DNA from 2 places in the Flavobacterium sp. RNTU_13 genome. Region 1 is predicted to be linked to the other one. Evidence: riboswitches for the same ligand, from Rfam matches in the RefSeq annotation. Region 1 holds a riboswitch; the other holds the start of a gene.
What was found. Region 1 has a riboswitch for S-adenosylmethionine ahead of ACLI08_RS10430 (trans-sulfuration enzyme family protein). Riboswitches for the same ligand answer to the same signal wherever they lie in the genome.

Region 1 (4,433 bases):
ATTGCTAAGTTGCGGAAGCGCTTGCCATAAACACGCAACCAAACCTGCAGTTATAGGGCCTGAAAATGATGTACCACTCGCCGATGTTATACTGCCATCTGTACTCCCTACAGAAACCCCAAGTCCCATAGCTACTACATCGGGTTTTATACGACCATCATACGAAGGACCTAAAGAACTGAAGTAGGCAATTTCTTCCGAAGAATCTACGGCTCCTAAAGTCAGCGTGTTAAAAGCATCTGCAGGAACTGAGATATGAGGATCTGAGGTAGCTGCGCTATTACCTGCCGAAGTAACTAAAAACATACCGCGTGTAAAGCCGACATTAGCACCACGGGTAATAAAAGCAGTTTGTCCGTTTATTTCTTCGTAGGTATGATCATACGATGGGTTATCAAACCTGAAATAGCCCAAAGAGGTATTAATCACATCTACACCAAGGCTATCTGCCTGTTCGGCAGCTGCCACCCAAAACGACTCCTCTACGGGGTTCTCATAGGTCATACTTTCGGTAACAAACAGATAGTAATTAGCATCGGGTGCTGTACCTACAAAAGAACCATCAGCATAGCCGGCCATAGTGCTTAGCACCATGGTACCGTGATTCCCTCCAGTATACACATTGTCTGACCCCTCTACAAAGTTATAACCTCCAAGTAATTTTCCATTTTGCCGGGCACGCTCCGTAAGCACACTAGTATCAGAACCCGGGAAACCAGCATCAAGCACCGCTATTGTTACACCAGCACCGGTAAATCCATTTTGGTGTAGCAAATGTCCGTTTAACATTTCTATTTGGGTAGCCGCCGCGCCATAATTAAAGTTAGCATGCACGCTAAGGTTCTTGTTAACGGTACGCTGCGCCGTAGCAGTTACTCCACTACCGCGCCTGTTGTTTAATGTTTTATCTGCAAATTCTATAGACGACACAAATGAAAAATCCCTCAGGGCATTAATGTCTGCAAATTCTCCACGTACATGGACTGCATTAAGCCATTTGCTCTTTGCCATTACTGTTATGCCGGATGAAGCAGCTACACTGTTAAGATAATCAGGATGTATAGGCACATCTTTATCATCGAGTGTTACGTTGTGGGCTGCACGCCGATCTAATGCCTTTTGAGAAAGCATTTCCAGCGGATGCGCCAAATAATAATCCGTATCTGGCTTATCTGAAAAATAAACCCATGCGTCCTGCTGGGCATATAGTGCAGTTGTACATAAAACCAGTAAAAGAAATAACCTTTTCACAGCAATTGTTTTTATCAAAATTACGTTTTTTAAAGATACTGCAATTACCATAACGGGCATTTGTAGTGCTATTCCATTAAATTGTACCTTTGCACAAACAAATTTAATACCGATGCTTTATTTACTACTGAGTATATTTTGCAGTGTATCTGTTGGTATAATTTTCAAGATAGCGGCAAAAAATACCCGCCGTAACTCGCAGATGATACTTAGCAATTACATGGTGGCGTTACTACTTTGCTACGCATTTTTTGCCCCGGAACCACACCTGAAGCAGTACACCGCCCATTGGCCGGAATTAACCGCACTAATGGTGTTATTGCCATCTATATTCCTGTTTTTGGCATTGTCTGTAAAATATGTGGGTATTGTAAAAACCGACGCCGCACAACGGTTATCGCTATTTATACCCATCCTTGCTGCATGGTTTATTTTCCATGAAAACTTTAATAGCTGGAAATTAATAGGGCTGGCAGTGGGGTTTCCTGCACTGCTACTCATCCTTTCAAAAAAAGAAGAAACAGAGGGTCAAAAAAATGCCTGGATGTACCCGGCGGTGGTATTACTTGGCTTCGGCCTCGTTGATACATTATTTAAAAAAGTAGCCATTTTACCGAATGTTCCTTACACAACATCATTAAGCATTGTGTTTATGGGCGCTTTAGTAATAACAACACTTGGCGTGATTTATGAAGTAACTTTTAAGGCTAAAAAAATAAAAGCCATCAACTTTGCCTACGGTTTGCTAATAGGGATTTTTAACTTTGGCAACATACTTTTTTACCTGAAAGCCCATAAAGAATTTGCCGAAAATCCGTCAACGGTTTTTGCCGCCATGAACATGGGTGTTATAGTTACGGGAAGTTTAGCCGGAATGTTTTTATTTAAGGAAAAACTTACAATAAAAAACTATTTTGGTATAGCACTAGCTTTACTAGCTATCGTTTTTATTACAATTTCACAGGTTTTGACACAAAATTAAACACCTGAATAACAAATCATTATATACAAATTTAGTGAATGCCTAAAAATTTTTATTGAAAAACGTTTGGAAATTAAAAAACTCCTGCGTTACCTTTGCAGCACGTTCATCAAACATTATTCTTATCCAGAAAGACCGAGGGAATTGACCCTATGACGTCTTGGCAACCTGTCCTGCATTTCAGCAAGATAAGGTGCCACATTCAACCCCGCCCTGGTGGGGAAAGATAAGTAAGAAACAGCAAATATATAATTTATCATATATGCCTTTCTGACTTGTCGGGAAGGCTTTTTTATTTTAAGTTCTTTCCGATACCTGGCTTTGAATAGTTTTTGAGAAACAACATGTTTAACAAAAATTAATTCGAAAAAAATGAAAGAACAAACTGCAATCCTGAACAACCTGCCAATAGATCCACTAACCGGCAGCATATCGGTGCCTATTTACCAAACATCAACTTTCGTTCAGGAAGCGCCGGGCGTGCACAAAGGTTTTGACTATGCACGCAGCAACAACCCTACCCGTAAAGTACTGGAAGATACTATAGCACAACTTGAAAACGGCACTAACGGCTACGCCTTTGCCAGTGGCCTTGCTGCCATAGACGCCGTTATAAAATTACTGAGCGCCGGCGACGAGGTTATAGCAGTTGACGATATTTACGGTGGTGCTTTCAGGTTGTTTACCCATGTGTACCAAAAATTTGGCATCAGCATCAAATACGTAGACACTACTTACGCAGAGAATGTGGCCAAAGCGATTACCGATAAAACAAAACTTATCTGGATAGAGTCGCCTACAAACCCTACCCTTAAAATTTCAGACATTGAGGCGATTGCCAAAATAGCCAAAGCCAACAACGTACTACTCTGCGTAGACAATACGTTTGCTTCGCCAGTAGCGCAGAAGCCGCTTAATCTTGGTGCCGACATCGTAGTACACAGTGCGACAAAATACCTTTCGGGCCACAGCGATCTTATTGCCGGCCTTGTAGTAACCGCTACCCCGGAACTTGGGGATAAAATCAAATTCATACAAAATGCTTCGGGTGCCATTCTTGGGCCGTTCGACAGTTGGTTGGTTATTCGCGGTATAGAAACCCTAAGCCTTCGTATTAAAGCACATGGCGAAAACGCCCAGAAAGTAGCAGAATACCTGCAAAGCGAAAAACTCATTAAGAACGTTTATTATCCTGGTCTTGAAACGCACCACAACCACGACATAGCTAAAAAGCAACAAAAATACTTTGGCGGTGTGGTAGCATTTGACCTTGTAATTGATGATAAAGAACTTGCCAGCAAAATTGTAAGCAGCACTAAACTGTTTAAACTTGCCGAAAGCCTTGGTGGCGTGAAGAGCCTGCTGTGTTTACCATGTGAAATGACTCACAAATCTATTCCGGCAGAAAAGCGTTATCAAAGCGGTGTTACGGATAGCCTTATCCGCCTGAGTGTGGGGCTTGAAGATGCCGATGACCTAATCGATGACCTAAAGCAGGCTTTTGCTGTAGCGGTAAACGCCCAGTCTAATGTAGAAAATGCCATAGCTTAATTTTTAATCAACTATCAACTAAGGAAGAAGTAATGGCAAGAAAGCAATTAAATATAGGGCTGTTTGGGTTTGGCGTAGTAGGTCACGGCCTGTACGAGGTACTGGAAAAAACACCCGCGCTTAAGGCTAACATTAAAAACATTTGTGTTAAGAATAAAGATAAGGAACGTGAAATAAGTGCCGAGCATTTTACTTACGACAAAAACGATATTCTTAACGATGAAGAAATAAACGTAGTAGTAGAACTGATAGACGATGCCGATGCAGCGTTTGAAATTGTTTCGGCTGCACTTAAAAAAGGCAAAGCAGTGGTTAGCGCTAACAAAAAAATGGTGGCAGAGCATTTCCTGGAACTGCTAGAACTGCAACGTGAATATAATGTTCCACTATTGTATGAGGCCGCAGCCTGTGCCAGTATGCCCATAATAAGAAACCTGGAAGAATACTATGATAACGACTTGCTCGATTCTATTGAAGGTATTGTTAATGGTAGTACCAATTATATACTTACCAAAACCTTTACTGAAAACCTCAGCTATAACGACGCGCTAAAACAGGCACAAGACCTTGGCTTTGCCGAAAGCAACCCCATACTGGATACCGGCGGTTTTGATGCCAAATATAAGCTGATTATCCTCCTTGCCCACTC
Region 2 (4,433 bases), on a different contig from region 1:
ATTTCGGGGTTTACAATACCCATATCCATACCGTGCTGTATGGCGTGGTACAAAAATGCCGAGTGCATGGCCTCTCTCACCTTGTCGTTACCACGGAACGAGAACGATACGTTACTCACCCCGCCGCTTACGTGGGCGTAAGGCAGGTTAGTACGGATCCACTTTGTAGCCAGGAAAAAGTCGACTGCGTTGCGGCGGTGTTCTTCCATACCTGTGGCTACCGGGAAAATGTTAGGGTCGAAAATAATGTCTTCCGGAGGGAAGCCTACTTTTTCAACTAATATATCATAACTGCGTTTACATATTTCTATACGGCGCTCGTAAGTATCGGCCTGGCCTTTTTCGTCAAAAGCCATGATGATGGCTGCTGCACCGTAGCGTTTTATCTTTTTAGCGTGGTCTATAAAAAGTTCCTCGCCCTCTTTAAGGCTTATGGAGTTTACCACGCTTTTGCCCTGAGCCACTTTTAGCCCTGCCTCAATGATTTCCCATTTAGAACTGTCTATCATTAAAGGCACACGGGCAATATCAGGTTCAGAAGCTATCAGGTTCAGGAACTTGGTCATGGCATACACGCCATCCAGCATCCCCTCATCCATATTCACGTCGATAATCTGCGCGCCGCCTTCTACCTGAGCACGGGCTATGTCCAGCGCTTCCTCGTATTTTTCTTCCTTAATTAAACGCAGGAATTTACGCGAACCAGTTACGTTAGTACGTTCGCCCACGTTAATAAAGTTACTCTCAGGCGTAACCACGAGCGGTTCCAAACCACTCAACTTCAAATATCTTTCTTCTCCGGCCATCTATATAGTTACCTCAATTTTTCTCGGTTGATATTCAGCAGCAACTTCAGCAATAAGGCGGATGTGCTCCGGCGTAGTGCCACAACAACCGCCAATTATATTAATCAGGTTGTCATTAAGGTATTCCCTGATGAGCGCCTGCATTTCTTCCGGTGTTTGGTCGTACTGGCCAAAGGCGTTTGGTAAACCTGCATTTGGGTGTGCCGAAACGCTGAATTGCGTGTTGTGTGCCAACCTGCGCAGGTACGGTTTTAGCTGGTCTGCACCAAGGGCGCAGTTAAAGCCAACACTTAATAATGGTATATGCGAAATGGAAATCAGGAATGCCTCTACCGTTTGTCCGCTTAGGGTACGCCCCGAAGCATCGGTAATCGTACCGCTCACCATAATGGGAATATCAAGGTTACGTTCGTCCTTCACTTCCTCTATGGCAAAAAGTGCCGCTTTGGCATTAAGCGTGTCGAATATGGTTTCGACCAAAAGTATGTCGCAACCGCCATCAATCAGCGCATTAACCTGTTCTTTATAAGCAATGCGAAGATCGTCAAAGGTTACGGCACGGTAGCCCGGGTCGTTTACATCGGGGCTCATACTGGCGGTACGGTTTGTAGGGCCTATAGAGCCTGCTACAAAACGTGGTTTGTCAGGGTTGGCCGCTGTAAACTCGTTGGCAACTTCTTTTGCAAGGCGAGCCGATTCATAATTTAGTTCGTAAACTAAATCTTCCATGTGGTAATCCGCCATGCCTATGGTGGTGCCGCTAAAGGTATTGGTTTCCACAATATCGGCTCCGGCAGCAAAGTACTGGCGGTGAACATCTTTAATGGCTTCGGGCTGGGTAAGGCTCAGCAGGTCGTTATTGCCCTTAAGTGGGTGCGGAAAATCCTTAAAGCGTTCGCCGCGAAAGTCTTCTTCGGTAAAGTTATGGCGCTGCAGCATGGTTCCCATGGCTCCATCAAGTATCAAAATGCGTTGAGCAAGCGCGTTGTGTATTTCAGACATAATCCTTTTGTTCAAGGTTTAAAGTTTCAGGTTATGTAACCTAAAATTTGTTTCTTACATTATGTCATCAGGTGGGGTAGAAGGGAGGAAGAAATTCCGTTTCTGTTATCTATCCACGCATGGCGTAGTAGAATGTAGCACCTTCTTTACAGGGAAAGGGTTGCTAAGGCTTCGCAGGGTCTAATCCCTCCACCTTTCGTGATAACATGATTCAATTGTGTTAAAGAATACTGCAAAAGTACTATATAGATTTGTAGAATACAAATAATTTGTTTGCTGTGAATTTTTGTTAAATTTACCAATAACCAACATAATTTATCAATGAACAATATTGTTACGGCATTTGCAGATGAGTTTGGTAATAACTCCTTTGATTTTGAAAAACAAGGAACGCACTTCATTGTTGCAGCAGTTATCTGCAAGAATGATAATCTTGCAAAATTATATGAAGACATAAATATCCTTAGAAAGAAGCATAATTTTCAATCAGGTGAAATGAAGTCTAGTGGTGTAGCAGGAAATCACTCCAGAAGAAAACGGATTTTAGAGGATATTGCAAAACTGGACATAAGTGTGTATTCTGTAGTTGTAGATAAAAGAAAGTTATATGGCAAGGGGTTTTCAATAAAAAAGTCTTTCTACAAGTATTTGAACAATTTAGTTTATAAAGAGCTTTACAGAACTTTTCCAAAGTTAGAGCTTTATGTTGATGAACATGGGGGTAATGATTTTATGTTGGAGTTTAAAAAGTATGTACATAAGAATCACGATTTAAATCTGTTTTCTGGTTCAGATTTTGGACTAGTAGAAAGTGATAAAAGTTTCTATATTCAAATTGCTGACTTTGTTGCAGGTACCTTAGGTTATGTTTTTGATGAAAAGAAGAAGTCAGAGCACAGTGGAACCTTTCTGGAAATTTTAAAACCAATTATTACGAGTATTGATGAATTTCCAAAAGATTACTCATTTGAGGAACTGATGGAATCTAATATTGACGAGAATTTTGATCCATCGATTGCTTCGGTTTGTTATCAGCGAATTAGCAAATTTTTGAATAATGTGAACGGAGACAGTCAGCAGAAGATTGACCAAATAAAATTTTTAAAGCTTCTTCTTCTTTTTCAGAGGTCTAATCCTAAAAATAAATTTATAACGACCAAGGAAATATTCAGTCACCTGAATCAGAGTCGTTCGGAGAATCTAAAAGAAGAATATTTTCGGTCTAAAGTTGTTGGTAGTTTAAGGGATCAAGGAATTCTTATAGCATCAGGAAGAGATGGATATAAAATTCCATCGAATGCCAAAGATTTAGACACATTTGTAAAGCACGGCAAGAGGATTGTAGTACCTATGCTGAATAGGATACAGCAGGCAAGAGATGCAATAAGATTAGCAACTGGTAATGAATTGGATATTTTAGCAAAAAATGAGCTTAAAGAATTGAAAAACTTATTAGATAGATGGAGTTGATACTGTTTCATATACCATAAAAAAAGCAGCCTATGCGGCTGCTTCCTTTGTTTTTCCGGCTACTTGCAGTATGGCATCATACAGCGCATTGCCTGCGGCAGAGGCATCGCCGGGTACTGATTTTATAAAACGGTAGCCCAGCCCGCGGGTATCGGTAAGGAACTTAATGCCCTTCTCAAAATTCTCCGGCAGGTACTGCACCGTTTCGTTAATCGATACTATGCTGAAGCCCATGCGTACCAGGTTAGGGTACTCGGCAGGGAGTTCGGCATTTGGCGAGGCATCTACCACAATCACGTTATGCAGGTCGTGCTCCAATATATACTCTACCACATCGTCTATTTTAAACGGTATGGCAAAGCGTATAAAGTTGGCCTCCCAGGCATAACCGTCGGCATCCTTTTCAAAAAAAGCCACACTACTATTGGTTATCACCGGAAAACGTATTTCGGGTGCGGGCGTGGCTATATCATCCCGTTCTTTAATTACTTTATTTATTAAGGCGCTCCCGGCATTGCCTATGCCAAAGAGTATTATGTTTATGGTATGTGCCATTGATTTTTCTTTTTGTATTTTTTTAAGCTTTCTAAAGGAAAGCGCTTTGTGTTCTTACTATAGTGTAACGTGTCATTTTGTTTTGTGAGCTTTGTGAAAAACCTTCGTGTTCTTTGAGGTAAAAAAACTCCCAAAGCTTTTGTGTTGACTTCACTCTTTAAAAGAGAAAACTGCCTTCGGCGGTAGGCCAAAGGCAGGCCTCAACAAACAAAAAAACAACAACTTAAACAAACTTATATTGGTTTAACCGCAAGGCTTTATGCTCTTGAAACGGGTTGTATTGTAACAGCTACAAGGTTCTTAAAACCTTGCAGCAGGTGTTTTACTAATTTATCGCTGTGTATTCCTTATACAAGTTAAGGCTTACGGGGGTATTGTTTACAAGCGTATCATAAACCGGGCTGCGGAACTGTACTTCTTCCATCCATCGTTGCAGGACATCGAGCGGTGCCACAGCGGCCGGCCTAAGGGTTATCTCTATCTTATCAAAGCCGGGGCGCACGTCTGGTTCTGGCGTCATGCTGCCCTTAATCTCTACCTGTAACGACTTCAGCACAATACCGAATTCCTTAGCAACTGCGTGGCCCAGTGCGTTAATGC

Region 2: it holds a riboswitch for S-adenosylmethionine, as region 1 does, so the genes downstream of both, ACLI08_RS01115 (homocysteine S-methyltransferase family protein) here and ACLI08_RS10430 (trans-sulfuration enzyme family protein) in region 1, are expected to answer to the same signal.

Annotation. Positions count from the first base shown of each region.
Region 1 is NZ_JBKJHB010000004.1:22,775-27,207, forward strand. Features, by position in the region: gene ACLI08_RS10420 (S8 family serine peptidase) at 1-1,251, opposite strand, end outside; gene ACLI08_RS10425 (EamA/RhaT family transporter) at 1,364-2,233, shown strand; SAM riboswitch class I at 2,353-2,466, shown strand; gene ACLI08_RS10430 (trans-sulfuration enzyme family protein) at 2,606-3,784, shown strand; gene ACLI08_RS10435 (homoserine dehydrogenase) at 3,817-4,433, shown strand, end outside.
Region 2 is NZ_JBKJHB010000001.1:249,123-253,555, reverse strand. Features, by position in the region: gene metH (methionine synthase) at 1-806, opposite strand, end outside; gene ACLI08_RS01115 (homocysteine S-methyltransferase family protein) at 807-1,808, opposite strand; SAM riboswitch class I at 1,911-2,016, opposite strand; gene ACLI08_RS01110 (DUF3800 domain-containing protein) at 2,130-3,278, shown strand; gene ACLI08_RS01105 (hypothetical protein) at 3,309-3,833, opposite strand; gene ACLI08_RS01100 (OsmC family protein) at 4,159-4,433, opposite strand, start outside.